One region of the Pseudoxanthomonas sp. 22568 genome, then DNA from elsewhere that is predicted to be linked to it. Evidence: predicted binding sites of a transcription regulator. Region 1 holds the regulator's gene; each other region holds the start of a gene.
The links. The regulator sigma-54, encoded in region 1, starts transcription at its own class of promoters, with help from an activator protein. The targets are predictions, from matches to a motif close to TGGCACGNGCNTTGC.
Positions count from the first base shown of each region.

Region 1 (7,266 bases):
GCACTGGCCTCCCAGTAAGGCCACCTCCGCGGGGAGTCCGCGGGAGACAGGAGATAGAAGGAATGTCAGCCCATTCTTACGCCGCGCAGTACCGCAACACGGGCATCAGCAGCGCCGTGATGGAAGCCGATCCGCACCGCCTGGTCGCGTTGTTGCTGGCCGGCGCCTGCGATCGCATCCGGCTGGCGGAGGCCTGCGTGGAGCACGGCGATCTGGCCCGCAAGGGCAAGGCGATCGGCGAGGTCTGCGCGATCATCGGCCATCTCAACGGTTCGCTGGACCACGAGGCCGGCGGCGAGATCGCCGGCAGCCTGTCGGCGCTGTACGACTACCTGCAGGGCCGGCTGATCGAGGCCAACCTGCACAACGACGCGGCCGCGCTGCGCGAATCGCTGGAACTGCTGGGCGAGATCGAGTCGGCCTGGAACGCCATCCCCGCCGAACAGCGACAGCGTCCGGCCGCGGTCCAGGGAGCCTGAGATGACCGCGGTGTCGATGGACGCCCTGTTCGCGCAATTGCAGGCCATGCACGACAGCCTGCAGAACGGCGATCTGGACACCGTGCAGGGCCTGCTGGACCAGCATGATCGCGATGTCCGCGATTTCATGCAGGCCCCGCAGGGCCGCGATACCGGCACCGACACGCTGTCCAACCTGCTGTACGCGCAGTTGCAGTTGCAGGACCGCCTGCGCGACGCCCGCGACGCGGCCGCGCGCAAGCTGCGCGAATCGCAACAGGCCGAGCGCGCCGCGCGCGCCTATCTGTCGACACCGGGAGCCTGAGCCATGCCCATGCGCGTGCCCCTGTTGAACCATCCGGCGGAAACCGAACTGTTCGGCGATGCCCTGACCTGCGAAGCCTGGCTGCCGGCGGGATTCCGCGCCGGCGAGGCGCGCCAGCCGCCGGCCGCGGCCGAATCGCTGCTGCATGCGCTGGCGGTCGCCGAGGACGCGCGCGGCGACGACACCGACGATCGCAAGGGCGAACCGTCGATCTCGTTCCAGCGCCTGGAAGCCAAGGTCGATCTGCTGATGAACCTGGTCGGCAAGCTGGCGCGCCAGCGCGACGACGCCCCGCCCCTGCGCGGACTGCGCTGGTCGCATCTGGGCTTGCGCCTGGATGCCACGCAGCCGTTCGGCCTCGCCCAGGGCGATGCCGGCGTGGCCTTGATTGAGCCGGCGAACTGGCTCAGCGATCACATCGAACTGCCGGCACGGGTACTGGCGACATCCGCCACCGCCGATGGCCAGCATCATCTGTGGCTGCGCTTCGCACCGCTCGGCGCCGGCCTGGCCGACGCGCTGGAGCGCCACCTGTTCCGGCTGCACCGCCGCCAGATCGCCGAAGCGCGGCTGATGGCGCGCCAGACCGACTGAGGCTCATCACCGTCGCTCTCGTCTGCGAACGCGGCGCCGACCGAACGGGCACCGGGCATCTCGACGGAAACCCGTCACCGGGGGCAAGCTTGTGTGACGAACTTCAAGCTTTGACGGCTTCGACACTTAAGTAACATTGGCGGGATCCCGACGGGCCGCTATCGTGGCGCGACCTCCCCACGAGCCCTGCCCCTTCCAGTGCGTGTCCTGATCGTTGATGACCATACCCTGGTGCGTGCCGGCATCGGCCGCTTGCTCCAGTCGATCGCGGACGTGGATGTGGTGGCGGAGGCTTCGGACGCGCAACAGGCGCTGGACATGGCCGCCATCCACCGGCCCGACGTCATCCTGCTTGACCTGTCGCTGCCCGATCGCAGCGGGCTGGATCTGCTCAAGCCGCTGAAGGAATCGCTGCCACAGACCAAGGTCGTGATCATGTCGATGCACAACGATCCCGGCCAGGTGCGCAGCGCGCTGGATCGCGGCTGCGCCGGCTTCGTGGTCAAGGAGGCCGCGCCGATGGAACTGGAACTGGCCCTGCGCGCGGCCGCCGCCGGCCAGGTGTTCCTGAGTCCGCAGGTGTCGTCGAAGATGCTGGCGCCGATGCTCGGCCAGGCGCGGCCGACCGGCATCGACGCGCTGTCGCCGCGCCAGCGCCAGATCCTGCGCAAGCTGGGCGGTGGCATGAGCAGCAAGGAAATCGCCGCGCACCTGGGCATCAGCGTCAAGACGGTGGAAACCCATCGCGCGCGGATGATGGAATCACTGGGCTGCCGGCGCGCCAACGACCTGCTGCTGCTGGCCGCGCGCCACCAGAACGATCTGGCCTGAGGTTTCTGGCCCGGGCCTTGCAGGACAAGGGGGCGTCCGCCGTTCCCGCGGCGGCGCACCGTCGCCAGGTCCTCCCCAGGCCCCCCGACGGCGCTCTCCCCGCCATTCCCCCGACACGCCATCGCGTCCAAAGTCCGGCGATGTCAGGAAATCCCTGACAGCGCCCTCGGGCATGCCCCCACCACAACCAGAAACGCCCTGATTCTTTTTCCGCCGCGCGCGGCGCAAAGTTTCCCCACGACGTGAAATCCACGTGAACGTCGAATCGGGGCAACGATGCAAACGCGGCGAATGGGGATTTGGGGATGAAGACGGGACTCACCACGCAGCTCGGCCAGCAACTGCACCTCACGCCGCAGCTGCTGCAATCGATCCGGCTGCTGCAACTGGACGGCCTGCAACTGGAAATGGAAGTCCGCCGCGCGCTGGACGCCAATCCGCTGCTGGAACTGGAAGAGGAGCCCGTCGCCGTCGGCGAGCAGGGCGATGCCGCCAGCGCCCCGCTGGAAACCGCCGCCTTCGACGAACTGCCCGAAACCTCGATGTGGGACGTGCATGGCGGCGGCTGGCAGGAAGGCGACGACGACCGCCTGCAGCGCCTGGAAGACGCCGGCAGCACCGACCCGCAGGTGCGCGCGCTGCAGTCGCTGGCGCTGGAACTGGACGCGCCCGCGCTGGCCGTGGCCGCGTTCTGGCTCGAACACACCGACGAGGCCGGTTACCTGGGTGCCGACGCGGATGCGCTGGCCGCCCAGGCCGCCGAACGCTTCGCCATCACCGCCGCGGCCGCCGAAACGATCCGCCAGCACATCCTGCACGGCGAATGCGCCGGCCTGGCCGCGCGCGACCTGCGCGAATGCCTGCGGGCGCAGCTGGCCGCCCTGCCCGGCCGCGTGCCGGCCCGCCACATCGCCGCCCGCATCCTCGACGAAGCGCTGGACCTGCTGGCCGCGCACGACGAAAACGCACTGGCCGCGCGCCTGCACCTGGATCCGGAACAGATCCGCGAAGGCATCCGCCTGATCCTGTCGCTGCAGCCGCGCCCGGCCGAAACCCTGCTGCCCGCCCCCACCGGCCACATCGTGCCGGACGTGGTCGCCTGGCATGCCGACTGCGCGTGGCGGGTCGCGCTGAATCCGGCCACCACCCCGCGCCTGTCGGTCTCGCCGCTGCACGAGCGCGCGCTGGACCAGTTGGATTCGAAGGCCGAACAAGGCGACGGCGCCCGCCGCCTGCGCGAGCTGCTGCAGGAAGCGCGCTGGCTGACCCGCGGCCTGTCGATGCGCTATGAAACCCTGCTGCGCACCGCCCGCGCGATCGTCGAGCGCCAGGCCGGCTTCCTCGCCCATGGCGACGAGGCGATGGCGCCGCTGACCCTGAAGGAAATCGCCGATGAAATCGGCATGCACGAGTCCACCGTCTCGCGCATCACCACCGGCAAGTACATGCAGACCCCGCGCGGCACCTTCGAGCTGAAGCATTTCTTCGCCGTCCGCCTGGAGGGCGCCAGCGTGTCCGGCCCGGCGGTGCGCGCGATGGTCCGCCGCCTGATCGAGAACGAACCGGCGCACAAGCCGCTGGCCGACGAGGCGATCGCCGGCCTGCTGGCCCGCCAGGGCATCCACATCGCCCGCCGCACGGTCGCCAAGTATCGGGAACAGCTGGACATCGCCTCCGCACGCGACCGCCGGCGCGGTAACGTGTCGGCCTTGGCCAGGGCCGGATAAGGAAGCACGCGCATGAACAAGATCACCGTACTGCTGGTGGACGACCACGAGGGTTTCATCAACGCGGCCATCCGCCACCTGCGCAAGCTGGACTGGCTGGACATCGTCGGCCGGGCCAGCAACGGTCTGGAGGCGATCGAGCGTTCGGAGTCGCTGCGCCCGGACGTGGTGCTGATGGACCTGGCGATGCCCGAGATGGGCGGCCTGCAGGCCACCCGCCTGATCAAGACCCAGGACCAGCCGCCGTTCGTGGTCATCGCCAGCCACTTCGACGACGCCGAACACCGCGAGCACGCCAGCCGCGCCGGCGCCGACGAATTCGTCAGCAAGCTTTCCTACATCCAGGAAGTCCTCCCCATCCTGGAAAAGTTCCGAGACAACCGCCATGAGTGAATCCCGAATCCTTGTCCTCGACGCCGATGCCGCCCGCGCGGTGCGGGTGACCGACCTGCTGGAGTTCATGGACCTGACCCCGCGCTGGGCCGCCGAGGCCGGCGACGTCGACATCCGCCGGCACCGCCCGCACGACTTCATGGCGGTGATCGTCGGCCGGATCGAGGACAGCCCGTCCACCCGCGCGCTGTTCGCCTGGCTGGGCGATGCGCCGCTGCCGCCGCCGGTGCTGCTGCTGGAAGCCGAACCGGCCGCGTTCGCCACCGCCCACGGCCTGCACGAGGCCGGGGTGTGGCCGCTGGATACCCCGATCCGCCACAGCCAGCTGGAAAGCTGCCTGCGCCGGGCCAGCCTCAAGCGCCTGGACACCGAGCACCAGGCGCAGACCGCGCAGGGCAACGGTCCGACCGGCAACAGCCCGGCGGTGGTGCGCCTGCGCCGGCTGATCGACCAGGTCGCCGCGTTCGACACCACCGTGCTGGTGCTGGGCGAATCCGGCACCGGCAAGGAAGTGGTGGCGCGCGCCATCCACGAGCATTCGCCGCGCCGCGACGGTCCGTTCGTGGCCATCAACTGCGGCGCGATTCCGCCGGATCTACTGGAAAGCGAACTGTTCGGCCACGAGAAGGGCGCCTTCACCGGCGCGCTGAGCGCGCGCAAGGGCCGCTTCGAGATGGCCGAGGGCGGCACCCTGCTGCTGGACGAAATCGGCGACATGAGCCTGCCGATGCAGGTCAAGCTGCTGCGCGTGCTGCAGGAGCGCAGCTTCGAGCGCGTCGGCGGCAACCAGACCATCCGCTGCAACGTGCGGGTGATCGCCGCGACCCACCGCAACCTGGAGGATCGCATCGCCGAAGGCCACTTCCGCGAGGATCTGTTCTATCGCCTCAACGTGTTCCCGATCGAGATGCCCGCGCTGCGCGAGCGCCTCGACGATCTGCCGGCGCTGGTCACCACCCTGGCGATGCAGTTGGCCCGCACCGGCCGCGGTGAAGTGCGCTTCGCCGACGAGACCCTGCAGGCGCTGCGCTTCTATCCCTGGCCGGGCAACGTGCGCGAACTGACCAACCTGGTCGAGCGCATGGCCGTGCTGCACCCCGGCGGGCTGGTGCGGGTGCAGGACCTGCCGCGCCGCTACCTGCCGGAGGACGGCGTGCTGCCGGTGCCGGCTGCCGAGGCGCAGCCCGCGCTGGCGCACCGCGCCGCCAGCATCGACGCGGCCGCTGTCGAAACCCCGACCGCCGCCGTCGCCGCGTCCGATCGCCTGCCCGAGGACGGCATCGACCTGCGCGAGCACATCGCCCGGATCGAACTGAACCTGATTCGCGACGCGCTGGATCGCGCCGGCGGCGTGGTCGCCCACGCGGCCCAGTTGCTCGGCCTGCGCCGCACCACCCTGGTGGAAAAGCTGCGCAAGTACGGCGTCGAACGCGAGGATGCGCTGGCGACGGAAAACTGACAGGCCCGGCGCGGCGGTTGCGGCACGCATCTTGCAACGATGAGCCCAGACACTCCGCCGAACTGCGCCCATGTCCGATTCCGTCGCCTCCATCCTCTCGCAGATCCGCAGCTACCAGCACCAGCTGGGCACGCGCGCGCTGGAGCCGGTGCAGAACCCGAACGCGGTCCAGTTCGGCCAGCCCGCGGTCAAGGCGCCCAGCTTCGGCGAAACCCTGCAGAACGCGTTGCAAGGCGTCAACGACGCGCAGAAGACCGCCGGCGCGCTGTCGCAGGCGTTCGAACTCGGTGACCCGCGCGCCGATCTGGCGCGGGTGATGGTCGCTGCCCAGCAGTCGCAGGTCGCCTTCCGCGCCACCGTCGAAGTCCGCAACCGTCTCGTCCAGGCCTACCAGGACGTGATGAACATGCCGCTGTAACCCACCGCACCGCCTGAGCCCGAACGCACCGGAACCGCACGCCCATGGCCCTGACCCTGTCCAAGGAATCACTGAAGGAATCGCTGAGCGCCGAGAAGGCCGGCGCCGCGCTGACCAAGATCCAGGACTTCCCGGTGTTCCGCCAGCTCGGCACGCTGCTGATGATCGCCGGCGCGGTCGCGGTCGGCCTGATGGTATTCTTCTGGTCGCAGAAGCCCGACTTCACCCCGCTCTACACCGGCCTGGATCCCAAGGCCACCGCCGAGGCCGCCGACCTGCTGCGCGCCGCGCAGATTCCGTTCCAGCTGGACCAGGCCAGCGGCGCGATTTCGGTGCCCGCCGAGAACCTGCACGACGCCCGCCTGAAACTGGCCGGCTCGGGCCTGGCCGAGAACGGCCGGCTCGGCTTCGAGCTGATGGAACGCGATCCCGGTTTCGGCGTCAGCCAGTTCGTCGAGAACGCCCGCTACCAGCACGCGCTGGAAACCGAGCTGGTGCGCACCATCACCACCCTGCGCCCGGTCCGTGACGCGCGGGTGCACCTGGCCATTCCCAAGCCCAGCGCGTTCACCCGCCAGCGCGAGGTCGCCAGCGCCTCGGTGGTGCTGGAACTGCGCTCGGGCGCGATGCTGGAACGCAACCAGGTCGATGCCATCGTGCACCTGGTGTCCTCGAGCATTCCGGACCTGGCGCCGGAACGCGTCACCGTGGTCGACCAGAGCGGCCGCATGCTGACCATCAGCGATCCCAACAGCGAGGCCGCGCTCAACGCCGCCCAGTTCGAACGCGTGCGCAAGCTGGAAACCTCGCTCAACCAGCGCATCAAGGAATTGCTGGAACCACTGACCGGCCCCGGGCGGATCAACGCCGAGGTCGCGGTGGACATGGACTTCTCGGTGGTCGAGGAAGCGCGCGAGACCTTCGCCAACGATCCGGCCAAGGTGCGCAGCGAGCAGGTCAGCCAGAACACGGTCGCCAAGCCGGGACCGGAGGGCGTGCCCGGCGCGACCAGCAATACCCCGCCCGGTCCCAACGCCGCCGCCGCGCCCAATCCCGAGGCG
Region 1 is NZ_JBQENC010000021.1:33,169-40,434, reverse strand. It holds gene fliD (flagellar filament capping protein FliD) at 1-18, shown strand, start outside; gene fliS (flagellar export chaperone FliS) at 63-479, shown strand; gene ACTJI2_RS18955 (hypothetical protein) at 481-783, shown strand; gene ACTJI2_RS18950 (PilZ domain-containing protein) at 793-1,377, shown strand; gene ACTJI2_RS18945 (response regulator) at 1,576-2,208, shown strand; gene rpoN (RNA polymerase factor sigma-54) at 2,514-3,935, shown strand; gene ACTJI2_RS18935 (response regulator) at 3,948-4,328, shown strand; gene ACTJI2_RS18930 (sigma-54 dependent transcriptional regulator) at 4,321-5,787, shown strand; gene fliE (flagellar hook-basal body complex protein FliE) at 5,858-6,205, shown strand; gene fliF (flagellar basal-body MS-ring/collar protein FliF) at 6,250-7,266, shown strand, end outside.

Region 2 (7,266 bases), on a different contig from region 1:
CGCAGTGGGGCCATCAGCAGGCTGCCGCCGCGCAGCGAGGTAGCGTTGCCAATGGACGAGACGGTGATGTCGATCGGCTGGCCGGGCTTGGCGAAGGCGGGCAGGTCGGCATGGATGGCGACCGCGGCGACGTTCTTGAGCTGCGGATTGACGTTGGGAGGCACATTGACGCCCAGTTCGCCCAGCAGGTTCTTCAGGCTCTGCACGGTGAAGGGCGCCTGGCTGGTGCGATCGCCGCTGCCGTCCAGGCCCACCACCAGGCCGTAGCCGACCAGCGGGTTGCTGCGCACGCCGCCGACCTGGGCGAGATCCTTGATCCGCTCGGCGCGCGCCGACGGCGCCAGGCAGGCTAGCACCATCAGCCACCACAGCAGGGCGCCGATCGTGGTCCACGGATCGACGCGGCGACGGTTGGGATCGCGCGGGTTGCGATGGAAGGGCAGGCGGATGGCCATCATGCGGCGCTCCCGGGTGACTCGTCAGTTCAGAGGGTTAATTGGGATAAATCGGCGAATTGAAGAAGCGCCCCAGCCAGCCCATCGAGTTGGACTGGGCGATGGCGCCGCGGCCGCCGTAGGCGATGCGCGCCTCGCCGACCTTGCTGGACGGAATGCTGTTGTCCGGCGAAATGTCGGCCGGGCGCACGATGCCCTGGATCTGGACGAGCTCGTCGCCCTGGTTCAGGCGCATGTTCTTCTGGCCCTGCACCACCAGGTTGCCGTTGGGCAGGCGCTGGATGACGGTGACGGTCACGCTGCCCTGCAGGCGATTGCTCTGCGCGCTCTTGCCATTGCCGTTGAAGCCGCGATCACCCTTGACCGAGGCGCTCAGCAGATCGCGGCCGTTGTAGGTCAACGGCGCGCCGGCGATGTTCGGCGCCGCCATGGTGACCTCGCTGGTCTTGTCGACCTGGGTGGTCGCGCTGGTCTGCGCGTTGGTGTTCTCGATCAGGTTGATCGTCAGCAGGTCGCCGACGTCGCGAGCGCGACGGTCGGAGTACAGGTTCAGGCCCGGGCCGGCGCGGTAGATCGCGCCGGAGGTGGGTTCGGCCTGCGCCGCCATCACCACCTGCACCGGCTGCATCGGCGCGAACGGGCGCACGTCGCCGAACGAGCGCGAACAGCCGGCCAGCGCGAAGACGCAGCAGGCGAGGGTGGCGGTGCGGGACAGGCGGGTCATGGCGGGCCTCAGACGTTGTTGTTCAGATAGCCGAGCATGGAGTCGGTGGTGGAGATGGCCTTGGCGTTCATTTCGTAGGCGCGCTGGGTTTCGATCATGCTGACCAGCTCTTCCACCACGTTGACGTTGGAACCTTCCAGCGAGCCCTGCACCAGGTTGCCCAGGCCATTGAGGCCGGGCGTGCCGTTCTGGGCGGGGCCGGAGGCGGTGGTTTCGACGTACAGGTTCTCGCCCTTGGCCTGCAGGCCGGACGGATTGACGAAGTCGGTGAGGGTGAGCGATCCGATTTCCACCGCCTGCGCCTCGCCGGCCATGGTCACGCTGACCGTGCCGTCGTTGCCGATGGTCATCGACTGCGCGCCCTCCGGCACCTGGATGCCGGGCTGTACGGCATAGCCGCTGTTGGTGACCAGTTCGCCCTGGGCGTTGATCTGGAACGAGCCATCACGGGTGTAGGCGGGCGTGCCATCGGGCAGCATCACCTCGAAGAAACCGCGGCCGTTGACCATCACGTCCAGCGAGCGCCCGGTCTGCTGCGGATTGCCCTGCTGGAAATCCTTGGAGGTGGCGACCACGCGCACGCCGGTGCCCAGCTGCACGCCGGACGGCAACTGGGTCTGCTGCGAGGTCGAACCGCCGGGCTGGCGCAGCTGCTGGTACAGCAGATCCTCGAAGCTGGCGCGGTCGCGCTTGAAGCCGGTGGTGTTGGTGTTGGCCAGGTTGTTGGAGACCACGGACATGCGCGTCTGCTGCGCATCGAGCCCGGTCTTGGCGACCCAGAGTGCCTGGTTCATGGCGTGGTCCTTGGTTGGGAATCGGGAATGGGGAATCGGGAGTCGATGTGGGCATCGGATCCTTCTTCGCATGAAGGAACAGGCAAGTGCCGTGCCAATGAAACGGTCGAAATCCCGACGCGAATGGAAACTGGGACGGAAGCCACAAACGCGCTTCTACGATTCCCGATTCCCCATTCCCGATTCACGGCCTTCAGCCCCCCAGCCGCAGCAACTGATTCGACGATTGCGCCATGTCGTCGCCGGTGCGGATGACCTTGACCTGCATTTCGAACTGGCGCTGGAGCTGGATCATCTGCACCAGGGCGCCGGCGGCGTCGACGTTGCTGCCTTCGAGCACGCCGGTGGTCAGGCTGTTGCCCTGCGCCATCGGCGGGGGCGGCTGGGTGGGGTCGGCCGGACGCATCAGGCCGTCGGCGCCGCGCGCCAGTTGCGAGGCCGGCACGTCGACGATGCGCATGCGGGCGACCATCGCCATGGTCTGCGGGCCTTCGCCCTGCGGCACGATGGAAATGGTGCCGTCGGCGCCGAGATCGAAGGACTGCGCCGGCGGGATGGCGATCGGATTGCCGTTCTCATCGAGCACGGCGCGGCCCCCGTTGGTGACCAGCTGGCCGTTGGGGGTGACGCTGAGTTCGCCGTTGCGGGTATAGGCGGTGCCGCCGTCCGGCGCCTGCACGGCCAGCCAGCGGCCCGGTTGCAGCGAGACGTCCAGCGAACGGCCGGTGACCATCTGGGTGCCGGTGCGCGAATCGAAACCCGGATCCGTCAGCACCGCGTCCACGCGTGAGGGAAATCCCTGGCCGGGAATCTTGAACGCCTCGGTCGCGGCCAGGGCGGCCTTGAATCCCTTGGTGTCGACGTTGGCGAGGTTGTGCGACACCGCGCCCTGGGCCTGCAGCGAGGCGCGGGCACCGGTCATGGCGACGTAGAGGGCTTTGTCCATGGGCTTTGCCGGGAATGGGGAATCGGGAATTGAGAATCGGAAAAGCGGAAAAGCGGAAAAGCGGAAAAGCGGAAAAGCGGAGAAGCGGAGAAGCGGAGAAGCGGAGAAGCGGAGAAGCGGAGAAGCGGAGAAGCGGAGAAGCGCTTTTTACTTTGCTTCCCCCTTCGGAGAAGGGGGATTGAGGGGGATTTGCTGTTTGCGCGAAGAGCAAGCGCTTTTCAACAGCCGAATGGCTGATCAAGGGGGCTTTGGTTCTGGCTATTTCGGCACGCCCAAGTGCCGTCATCAACGGATGTTGATGACGGTCTGCGTGATCTGATCCTGGGTGGACAGCATCTGCGAGTTGGCCTGGAAGTTGCGCTGGGCGACGATCATGTTGACCAGTTGTTCGGTCAGGTCGACGGTCGAGGCTTCCAGCGCGCCGGAGGCGACCTGGCCGAAGTCGGACGTGCCCGGCGCGCCGGTGCGCGGTTCACCCGAGGCGTAGCTGTGGGTCCAGGTGTTGTTGCCCTGCGAGACCAGGCCCTGCGGGTTGGTGAAGTTGGTCAGCGCGACCTGGCCGATGGCGCGGTCCACGCCGTTGGAGTAGCGCGCGAACACCACGCCTTCCGGCGACACGGTGAATTCGTTGAGCTTGCCGCTGGCGTAGCCATCCTGCCGCTGATCCTTCTTGGCGAAGGCTTCGCCGTACTGGTTGGTGCCGGTGATGTCCAGGGTCATGTTGAGCACGCCGGCTCCGGTGGTCGGGGTGAATGGCGCCAGGGCGATGCGGCCGTTGGCCGGCAGGGTCAGCGCGCCGTTGTTGTCGAACTGCACGGTGGTGGCCGGACCCATCGAGGTGCCGTCGACGTAGACGTGGGCTTGCCATTCGTTCGGATTGGCGGTCTTCACGTAATAGACCGACTGCTGGTGGGCCACGCCGAGCGAGTCGTACACGGTGACCGAGGTGGTCTCGTTGTAGCTGTTGCCGTCGTTGGGCGTGAACGGCGTGATGGTCGGCTGCGCGGCGTTGCCGGGCAGAGTGACGCCCAGGTTGACCAGGGTGGTCGGCGCCGGCGGGCTGTCGCTGGTCAGCAGTTGCAGGTCGACCAGGCGGCCGGTATCGAAACCGCTGCCGTCGGCGCGAGGCGGGAACACCTGCAGGCGGAAGCCGTCCGGGGTGGTGACGAAACCATTGGGATCGCGCTGGAAGTTGCCCGCGCGGGTGTAGACGTTGGTGCCGTTGTTGCTGACCGTGAAGAAGCCTTCGCGGTCCACCGCCAGATCCAGGTAGCGGCCGGTCTGGTTGATGTCGCCCTGCGAGAACTGCTGGGCCACGTTGGTCAGACGCACGCCGGCGCCGATGCCGTTGCGCAGCAGGCCATAGCCGGTGGTGGAAAACACTTCGGCGAACTCGGCACGCGATTCCTTGAATCCGGTGGTGCCGACATTGGCGATGTTGTGCGAGGTGACGTTGAGGTCGGCGTTGGCCGCCTTCATGCCGGAGAGCGAACTGTTGAAAGCCATGGAAAACTCCTTAGCGGATGCCGGGTCGGAATGGCCCGTGGATGTCAGGGATCAGGAAGCCGACTTGCCGATGCGCAGCACGTAGTCGAGCGGAGCGGTGCCCAGGCCGGGCAGGTTGAGATACAGGCCGTCGGAACCGATGGTCACGCTTTCCACGGTGGAATCGACGTAGGTGTTGAGTTTGGTGGCCTTGCCGGTGTCGTCGGTGTGGGTGGCCTTGATCGCATACACGCCTTCCGGCGCGCGTTCGCCGTTGGCCTTCACGCCGTCCCAGGCGAACGCGGTCTCGCCCTTGGCGGCGTCGAGTTCGATGGTGTCCACGACCACGCCGCTGGCGTCGGTGATTTCCACCTTGAGCGTGCCGGTGGCGGGCGACATGACCAGGCCGGTGGCGCTGCCCTGCGCGCCGAGCGCGATCTTTTCCGACGGCACCAGCACGTCGTGGCCGACCAGCGAGGCGCCCTTGAGCACCTGGTCGCCGGTCAGGGCGGTGGTGAAACCGTTGACGGTGGTGTTGAGTTCGCTGATGCCCTGCACGGTGGAGAACTGCGCGAGCTGGCCGATGAATTCGCTGTTGGACAGCGGCTTGAGCGGATCCTGGTGCTTGAGCTGCTCGGTCATCAGGCGCATGAATTCGGCCTGGCCCAGGCTTTCCTTCTTCTTGTTCGATCCGGTGCCGGTGGTGCTGTTGTTGATCGCGGCGAAGGGATCGCCATTCACGGCGGTGGTCATGCGGTTGCTCCGGTAGGCGGGACGCGTCAGCGGCCCATGGTCAGCGTGGCCAGCGCCAGTTCCTTGGCGGTGTTGAGGACTTCGACGCCGGCCTGGTAGCCACGCGAAGCGGAAATGAGGTTGACCATCTGCGCGACCGGATCCACGTCCGGCGCATAGACGTAGCCTTCGGCGTCGGCCATCGGGTGGCCGGGCTCGTAGCGCTTGATCGGCGGGGCTTCGCTCTGGGTGATCTCCTTGACCTGCACCGAGGTCAGCGAGCCGTCGGCGTTGAGCGGGCGGGCCTGGAAGATCGGTTCGATCGGCTTGTACACCGCCTCCGGCGAGGAGGCGATGGAATCGGCGTTGGAGAGATTGCTGGCGATGGTGTTCAGGCGCACCGACTGCGCCTGCAGGGCCGAACCGGCGACGTCGAAGATCGGCAGGTTGCTCATGGCTTATTGCCCCGTGATGGCGGTGAGCATGGTGCGCACCTTGGATTCGATGAAACTCAGCGAGGCGCGGTACTCCAGCGCGGCGCGGCCGTAGGCGGCGCGCTCGGTGTCGGCGTCGACGGTGTTGCCGTCCAGGCTGGGCTGCACGCCCTGGCGTTCGTGGATCTGCGGGCCGAATTCCAGTCCGTTCAGATGGCGCCCGTCGGTGGTCTGCAACGGCGCGGCCTGGCGGGCGGCGGCGTTCTCCAGCACGGCCTGGAAGTTGAGATCCTTGGCCTTGTAGTTGGGGGTGTCCGCATTGCTGAGGTTGCTGGCGATCAACTGCATGCGCTGCTCGCGCAGCGGCAGGGCGGCGGCATGGACACCCAGGTAATCGCGGATGGGATTGGACATTGGCGGGCCCCGTTGGGAACGTTGCCCGGGTGGGTGCAAGGCTTGTGCCAGTCCGGGAGAGGAGGCTTCCCCCGCGAAGTGCCGGTGCCATTCCTTCTCGAGGGGGAACGATGGGCACCTTGTGGCTTTGCCTCCCCCTTTGAAAAAGGGGGACCGAGGGGGATTTGCTCTTCGCCGGTGCTCCTGGCACCGCGCGCAAATCCCCCGTCGTCCGCTGACGCGGCCGCCCGCCCCCTTTTCCAAAGGGGGCATCAATCCCGAATCCCCAATCCCGGCGGCCAACCGGCCGCTGTCAGGCCGCCCGCTTCGCCACCAACACTTCATGGGGAAACGAGATGCACCCGGGGGCTTTGCCTTCCCCTTTGAAAAAGGGGGACCGAGGGGGATTTGCTTTTTGTCGGTAGTCGCGGCACCGCGCGCAAATCCCCCGTCGCCCCGCTGGCGCGGGCCGCCCGCCCCCTTTTCCAAAGGGGGCTATCAGTCACGAATCCCGAATCCCGACGCCCGTCAGGCCGCCCGCTTCGTCGCCACCACCTGCTTCAGCCGGTTCAGCACGTAGTCCGCCAGTTCGTGCGGGCTGTACTTGGCGACGAAGGCGTTGGCGCCGACCCGTTCGACCATGGCGTTGTTGAACACGCCCGAGAGCGAGGTGTGCAGAAGTACGTACAGACCGGCCAGGCCGGGGTGGCGACGGATTTCCGTCGTCAGGGTGTAGCCGTCCATGGCCGGCATTTCGATGTCGGAGATGACCATGGCGTAGCGCTCGGCCGGGTCCTCGCCGGCGGCGTGGATCTGCACGAGGTGGTCGAGCGCCTGCTTGCCATCGGAAAGCAGGGTGGCGCTCACCCCCAACTGGTCCAGCACGCTGCGGATCTGCGAACGGGCCACCCGCGAGTCGTCCACCACCAGCACCTGCAACGGCGGGGCGTCGGCCGGCAGCGCCATTTCCGGCGCCAGCGGCGCGTCCATGCGCGCCTGCGAGATGTCGGCCAGCACGCTTTCCACGTCGATCACCTGGATCAGCTCGCCCTGGAAGCGGGTGACCGCGGTCAGGTAGCTGGCCTCCGCGCCGAGTTCCGGCGGCGGGTGGATGTCCTCGACCGCGATGTTGACGATGCGCTCGACGTCGCTGACCAGGAAGCCCTGCACCGATCGGTTGAACTCGGTGACCACCAGGTAGTTGGGCGCGCGCGCCGGATCCGGATCGCGCTCGGGATGGCCGATGCTCAGGCCCAGGTCCAGCACCGGAATCGAACGCCCGCGCACGTCGGCCGCGCCGGCG
Region 2 is NZ_JBQENC010000001.1:458,729-465,994, forward strand. It holds gene ACTJI2_RS02245 (flagellar basal body P-ring protein FlgI) at 1-359, opposite strand, end outside; gene flgH (flagellar basal body L-ring protein FlgH) at 493-1,179, opposite strand; gene flgG (flagellar basal-body rod protein FlgG) at 1,188-1,973, opposite strand; gene ACTJI2_RS02260 (flagellar basal body rod protein FlgF) at 2,167-2,919, opposite strand; gene flgE (flagellar hook protein FlgE) at 3,205-4,425, opposite strand; gene ACTJI2_RS02270 (flagellar hook capping FlgD N-terminal domain-containing protein) at 4,477-5,157, opposite strand; gene flgC (flagellar basal body rod protein FlgC) at 5,184-5,591, opposite strand; gene flgB (flagellar basal body rod protein FlgB) at 5,595-5,984, opposite strand; gene ACTJI2_RS02285 (chemotaxis protein) at 6,492-7,266, opposite strand, start outside.
Region 2: a site for sigma-54 is predicted at 6,020-6,034, ahead of flgB (flagellar basal body rod protein FlgB). Genes of this name have one in related genera too.

Region 3 (7,266 bases), on a different contig from region 1:
CGCTGTACAACCACTTCCCGACCAAGGAAGCGCTGCTGGCGCGTTGGCTGGATACCGAACTGGAGAAGGACCTGGCGCACCTGGCCGACAGCATCGCCCGCCGCCGGAGCTTCGCCTCGCGGGCGGCCTGCATCCTCGACGCCTCAGCGGCGTGGTGCAGCGCGCACCCGGAACACCTGATGGCCTATCTGCGCTACCGCTTCACCAGCCTCGGCAACGAGGCGGATCAGGCGGACATCGGCGATGGCGGCATCGTCGCGCTGTGGCAGCGCCTCATCGTCGCGGCGCAGGAGAGCGGCGAACTGGGCGACAGGTTCCCGCCCGCGCAACTGGCGACCTGGTTCCACCACCTGTACCTGGCCGCGCTGCTGCGCTGGCTGACCGTGCCGGGACTTTCGCTGCAACGCGAGTTTGCCGACGCCGCACGCCTGTTCGTGGACGGCGCGGCGGCACGCTGAACGGCGCGCCGCCCGTGCGCGTCAGTGCCGCTGGCGCGGATCCCGGCCCAATTGGCGATACAGGGTGCTGCGGCTGATGCCCAGTTGGCGCGCCGCGCGGGCGACGTTGCCGTCGCAGGCTTCCACCGCCGCGCGCATGGCCGCGCGGGTCATCGAATCCAGCGGCGCGGATGCGGGCGGCGCGACAACGGCGGGCGTATCCATGCGCGCCTGCAGGTAGGCGGGCAGGGCATCGGCGCCGATCAGGCTGCCGGGTTCGCTCAGGGCGGCGAGGGTGCGCAGGCTCGCCACCAGTTGGCGCAGGTTGCCGGGCCAGGCATAGCGCGCGAGCCGTTCGACCGCTTCGTCGGAAAGCCGGCGCCCCTGGCCGATGCGCTGCCACAGTGAATGCACCAGCCCTTCGCGTCCGGGCTGTTCGCGCAGCGGCGCCAGTTCGACCAGGTGATGGGAAATGCGGTAGTAGAGGTCGGCCCGGAAGCGGCCTTCGGCCACTGCTTCTTCCAGTCGCCGGTGGGTCGCGCAGACCAGGGCGAAATCCAGTTTGACCGGCTTGCCGCCGCCCAGCGGCGACAGTTCGCGATCCTGCAGGACGCGCAGCAGGCGCGGTTGCAACGCCAGCGGCATGTCGCCGATTTCGTCCAGGAACAGGATCCCGCCGTCGGCCTGCCGCAGCAGGCCGATGCTGCCGTCCTTGCGCGCGCCGGTGAAGGCACCGCTCTCGTAGCCGAACAGTTCGGCCTCGATCAGCCCCTCCGGCAGCGCGGCGCAATTGACCGCCACGAAGGGTTTGCCGGCGCGGGCGCTGCGCCGGTGCAGTTCGCGCGAGAACACTTCCTTGCCGGTGCCGGTCTCGCCCAGCACCAGCACCGGAATGCCGGCATCGAGCACGCGGCAGGCGCGTCCCAGTTCGGCTTCCAGTTTCGCGTCGAACAGCGGTGCGCCGGCTTCGGTTCCCGAACCGGACGCCGACACCGTGATCGGCGATGCCGCGCGGGCGCGCCGCGAGCGGGTCGGCCCATCGACGTGTCCGTGCAGCAGGCGGCCGCTGCGGTCCTGCAGCACGCCGTCGTCGCGCAGGCGTGACAGCGCGCCGTCGAACATCGCCTCGTAGGAGGCGCGCCCGAGATCGGCCCGCTCCAGTCCGAACAGCGCCAGCCCGGCCCTGTTGGCCGCCACCAGCCGCCCGTTGCGGAACGCCAGCAGACCCTCGCGCGCACTGCCCAGCAGCGCCGGGTTGGCATGCACGCGCAGCAGGTCGGCGTCAGTGATGCCTTCGTCGAAGTACCGATGTTCGATGTTGGCGACCGCCAACTGCGCCAGGCCAAGCGCGTGCATGGGCGCGACCATCGCGTCGCCGGAGATGTCCAGCACGCCGACCATGCGCCCAAACGGATCGAACACCGGCGCGGCCGAGCAGTTGAGGATGCGGTGCGGCGCCGCGTAGTGCTCGGCGCCGCGCACTTCGACCGCGCGCGCGTCGGCGATCGCGGTGCCGATCGCGTTCGTGCCCACCCGCGCTTCGTTCCAGCACGCACCCGGCATCAGTGCGACCCGGCCGGCCTTGTCGAGGAATTCGGCGTTGCCCTCGGCGTCGAGGATCCAGCCTTCGGCATCGGTGAGGATGACGATGCTGCCGGTATTGGCGGCGTCGGCGGCGAGCATTTCGACCTCGGCACGCGCCAGTCGCCAGAGCTGTTCGTGCTGCTCGCGCAGGGTACGCAGGCGGGGCGCGTCGATCGGTTCGATCGCCGGGCGCGCATTCGCCGCCAGTCCCAGGCCCAGGCAGCGCCGCCACGATTGCAGGATGGCCGGCGGTACCTGGCCCACCGGCGTGCGCCCGGCCTCGAAGAAGGCGCGCCGGGCCTGCGCGATGCGTTGCTCGTCGGGTGGAGCGGATGGTCGGGACATGCCGGAAGTCCTCGCCGGGCGATGTGTCGCATTTTGCGACAGGAAAACCGCCCGCTGTCCCGATACACAGCACACCCGCGGACACTCCGCAAGCGACACGCTTGTTGCGTTGCCGCAGCGGCAACGCGGTTTCCCTGCGGAATGGCGGCGTAGCGGCGTGGCGCGGCGCAGCAACAAATGCTGGCACGCGGCCTGCGTCGGACGGGAACCCCAACCGAACAAGCCAGGAGATTCCGATGAACGCAGTCGCCGCCCCCCGTCCACAGGCCGTGGACCCGTCCGCCATCTTCAAGCAGCGCTACGCCAACTTCATTGGCGGGCGCTGGGTGGAACCCCGTTCGGGGCAGTATTTCGACAACACCAGTCCGGTCAACGGCAAGGTGTTCACCCAGGTGCCGCGTTCCAACGCCGACGACATCGAGGCCGCGCTGGACGCCGCGCACGCCGCGCGCGAGGCGTGGGGCAAGGCCTCGGTGACCGAGCGCGCCAACGTGCTGCTGCGAATTGCAGACCGCATCGAGCAGAACCTGGAACTGCTGGCGCACGCCGAAACCTGGGACAACGGCAAGCCGATCCGGGAAACCCTCAATGCCGACATTCCGCTGTGCGCGGATCATTTCCGCTACTTCGCCGGCGCCATCCGCGCGCAGGAAGGCGGCATCAGCGAAATCGATCACGACACCATCGCCTATCACTTCCACGAGCCGCTGGGCGTGGTGGGACAGATCATCCCCTGGAACTTCCCGCTGCTGATGGCCTGCTGGAAGCTCGCGCCCGCGCTGGCCGCCGGCAATTGCGTGGTGCTCAAGCCGGCCGAACAGACCCCGGCCAGCATCCTGGTGCTGATGGAGATCATCGGCGATCTGCTTCCGGCGGGCGTGCTCAACGTGGTCAATGGCTTCGGCCTGGAAGCCGGCAAGCCGCTGGCCAGCAGCCCGCGCATCGCCAAGATCGCCTTCACCGGCGAGACCACGACCGGCCGGCTGATCATGCAGTACGCCAGCCAGAACCTGATCCCGGTGACCCTGGAACTGGGCGGCAAGTCGCCCAACATTTTCTTCGCCGACGTCATGGCCGAGGACGACGATTTCCTGGACAAGGCGATCGAGGGCTTCGTGCTGTTCGCCTTCAACCAGGGCGAGGTCTGCACCTGTCCGTCGCGGGCGCTGATCCAGGAATCGATCTACGAGAAGTTCATGGAGCGCGCGCTCAAGCGCGTCGCCGCGATCAAGCAGGGCAATCCGCTGGATCCCAACACGATGGTCGGCGCGCAGGCGTCCAGCGAACAACTGGAGAAGATCCTGTCGTACATCGACATCGGCCGGCAGGAAGGCGCCGAAGTGTTGATCGGCGGTGCCCGCAACGAGCAGGGCGGTGATCTGGCCGGCGGCTATTACGTGCAGCCGACGGTGTTCAAGGGCCATAACCGGATGCGCATCTTCCAGGAAGAGATCTTCGGCCCGGTGGTCTCGGTCACCACCTTCAAGGACGAGGCCGAAGCGCTGGCGATCGCCAACGACACCCTGTACGGGCTGGGCGCCGGCGTCTGGAGCCGCGACGCGGCGCGGTTGTACCGGATGGGCCGTGGCATCCAGGCCGGACGGGTGTGGACCAACTGCTACCACGCCTATCCCGCGCACGCGGCGTTCGGCGGCTACAAGCAATCCGGCATCGGCCGCGAGAACCACCGGATGATGCTGGACCACTACCAGCAGACCAAGAACCTGCTGGTCAGCTATTCGCCCAAGGCACTGGGCTTCTTCTGAGCCGTCGCGCGGGCGCCTTCCGACCGACGGCGCCCGCACGTGTTTTCCGATTGATTGGAATCAAAGAGCCGGGGATGCCATCGCGCTACGGTGGTCCCGGCGCAACCAACAGGAGAAATGCGTGGACAAGACAATGAAAGCCGCCGTGGTTCGCGAGTTCGGAAAGCCACTGGTCATCGAAGAGGTGACCGTGCCGCGTCCCGCCGCCGGCGACGTGCTGGTGAAGATCGAGGCCTGCGGCGTCTGCCACACGGATCTGCACGCGGCCGAAGGCGACTGGCCGGTCAAGCCGAACCCACCATTCATTCCGGGCCACGAGGGCGTGGGCCACGTGGTGGCCGTGGGTGCCGGCGTCACCCATGTGAAGGAGGGCGATCGGGTCGGCATTCCCTGGCTGTATTCGGCCTGCGGGCATTGCGAACACTGCCTGGGCGGCTGGGAAACCCTGTGCGAGCAGCAACAGAACACCGGCTATTCGGTCAACGGCGGATTCGCCGAATACGCGCTGGCCAACGCCGATTATGTGGGGCATGTGCCGAAGGGGATCGGTTTCGTCGAGATCGCGCCGGTGCTGTGCGCGGGCGTGACCGTCTACAAGGGACTCAAGGTGACTGATACCCGTCCCGGCAATTGGGTAGTGATCTCCGGCATCGGCGGTTTGGGGCACATGGCGGTGCAGTACGCGCGGGCAATGGGCTTGAACGTCGCCGCCGTGGACGTGGACGACGCCAAACTCGATCTCGCCAGGCGCCTCGGCGCCACCGTCACCGTCAACGCCAGGACCACCGATCCGGTGGCCTACCTGAAAAAGGAAATCGGCGGCGCGCACGGCGCGCTGGTCACCGCGGTCTCGCCCAAGGCGTTCGAGCAGGCGATCGGCATGGTCCGGCGCGGCGGCACGGTGTCGCTCAACGGATTGCCGCCGGGCCAGTTCCCGCTCGATATTTTCGGCATGGTGCTCAACGGGGTGACCGTGCGCGGCTCCATCGTCGGCACCCGCCTGGATCTGCAGGAGTCGCTGGACTTCGCTGCGCTCGGCAAGGTCAAGGCGACGGTCTCCACCGATCGGCTGGAGAACATCAACCAGGTGTTCCAGCGCATGCACCAGGGCCAGATCGAGGGCCGGGTGGTGCTGGATCTGGCCGCCTGAGTTTGCCGTTCAAAGGCACCGCCCGTGACCGAAGCGTCGTCCACCGCAAATCCCCCTCCCTTGCAGGTGATGGCGACGCTGCCGGCGTTGCAGCTGATCCAGACGCTGCGCGCCCGGCACGGGCCGGTGCTGTTCCATCAGTCCGGTGGTTGCTGCGACGGTTCCTCGCCGATGTGCTTCCCGGTTGGCGACTTCATCGTCGGCGACCGCGACGTGCAACTGGGCGAGATTGGCGGCGCGCCGTTCTACATCAGTCCTTCCCAGTTCGAGTACTGGAAGCACACCCAACTGATTATCGATGTCGTGCCAGGGCGCGGTGGCATGTTCTCGCTGGAGAACGGGGAGGGCGTGCGCTTCCTCGTCCGTTCCCGCCTGTTCACCGACGAGGAGTACCTCGCGCTGGGGCGGGCAGGGCGGGTCTGATTTCGTGACGCGTGGCCGCTCGAACCCGGGCGGCCGCCTTTCTTCTTTGCGACGCACCCATCCCAGATAACCAAAGATCATTTGCTTTACGTGACGCGTCACATAAAATAACCATCACCCAAGCAATGGAGCCACGTGATGCGTGACGCAAACGATCCCGGCACCTTGGAAATGGTGTTTCCCCGGCGTCGCGGCCGTCCGCCGCAGCATGGCGTGGCGATGACCGCCGCCGAGCGCGCGCGCAACTACCGGGCCAATCGCAAGCATCGCCGCCAGACCGGCAGCCGCCTCCTGCATGTGCAGAGCGACACCACGTTGCTGGACAAGATCCGTGACGCGATCAGCAGCGGCCGCTCGCCAACGGCGATAGGCCGGCTGGTGGCGGAACTGGCTTCCCGCTATCCGGCCGCGGCCGACTGACCCGTCCGCAGCGCGACAGAACAAGGCACCTCGCTCCCGCCTCTCCGATAGGGGAGGGGTCTCGCGTCGCACGGAGCACGGAGCACACCGGTTCGGCCAACCAATGGCACTGCGAGCCGGCCGGTTCCGTGATATCCAATGACGGAAACCGCTCGGGAGGGAGCGCCATGAGACACCGGATTCGCTGGATGGGGACGTTCCTGCTGTGCGCGGCGATGCCGGCGCTGGCCCAGGACGCCGCGATTCCCCTCGCAGACGCGCGCGCCGTCTTCAGCCAGGCCCGCACGCAGTGCGAAGCCGATGGCGGTCGCCTGTGGGGCGCATCGCTGTGCGGGCCAATCATGCTGGTCGATCCGCGGACCCGCCGCATCGTCGCGTCGCAGGCCGACGCAAAGGGCGCGCTGCGCGAACAGGACGGCGTGTTCGTCGGCGAGCTGCCGAAGGAGACCAACGTCGCCAACACCGCCGTCGAATGGTCCGGCACGCGCTGGACCCAGATGCTGTGGCCCTTGCCGGAAGACGAAGGCAAGCGCGGCACGCTGATCGCGCACGAGATGTTCCATCGCCTGCAACCGGACCTGCCAATTGCCGATGCCAGGGGCGGTGAGAACCCGCATCTGGATACGCTGGAGGGCCGCTACAGCCTGCAACTGGAATGGCGGGCGCTGGCCAGCGCACTGCAGGCCGATGGCGATGCCGCCCGACGCACGGCGGTCGCCGATGCGCTGGCGTTCCGCGCCGACCGACATCGGCGTTTCCCCGATGCCCGCGCGGACGAGACGGCGTTGGAACTCAACGAAGGCCTGGCCGAGTACACCGGCGTGATGCTCGGAAACGCGACGCCACAGGCTCGTCTCCAGGCGGCGCTCCACGATCTCCAGTCGCATGTCGCCGATCCCAGCTTCGTGCGCTCCTTCGCGTACGCGACCGGTCCGGCCTACGGCCTGTTGCTCGACCAATTCGCGCCGGGCTGGCGCAAGCGTCTGGGAGACACCGCGATGGATCTCGGCACCCGCCTGCGCGAGGCGGGCGGCTTCGAAGTGGCGACAGGCGATGCGGCGCTGGCCGCGGCGGCCGCGCGCCATGGCGGCACAGCGCTGCGCGAAACGGAAACCGCGCGCGAGCGGGAACGCCTGGCGCA
Region 3 is NZ_JBQENC010000003.1:113,815-121,080, reverse strand. It holds gene ACTJI2_RS04780 (TetR/AcrR family transcriptional regulator) at 1-458, shown strand, start outside; gene ACTJI2_RS04775 (sigma-54-dependent Fis family transcriptional regulator) at 480-2,366, opposite strand; gene adh (aldehyde dehydrogenase) at 2,603-4,132, shown strand; gene adhP (alcohol dehydrogenase AdhP) at 4,254-5,282, shown strand; gene ACTJI2_RS04760 (DUF779 domain-containing protein) at 5,352-5,705, shown strand; gene ACTJI2_RS04755 (hypothetical protein) at 5,844-6,125, shown strand; gene ACTJI2_RS04750 (hypothetical protein) at 6,293-7,266, shown strand, end outside.
Region 3: a site for sigma-54 is predicted at 2,548-2,562, ahead of adh (aldehyde dehydrogenase). Genes of this name have one in related genera too.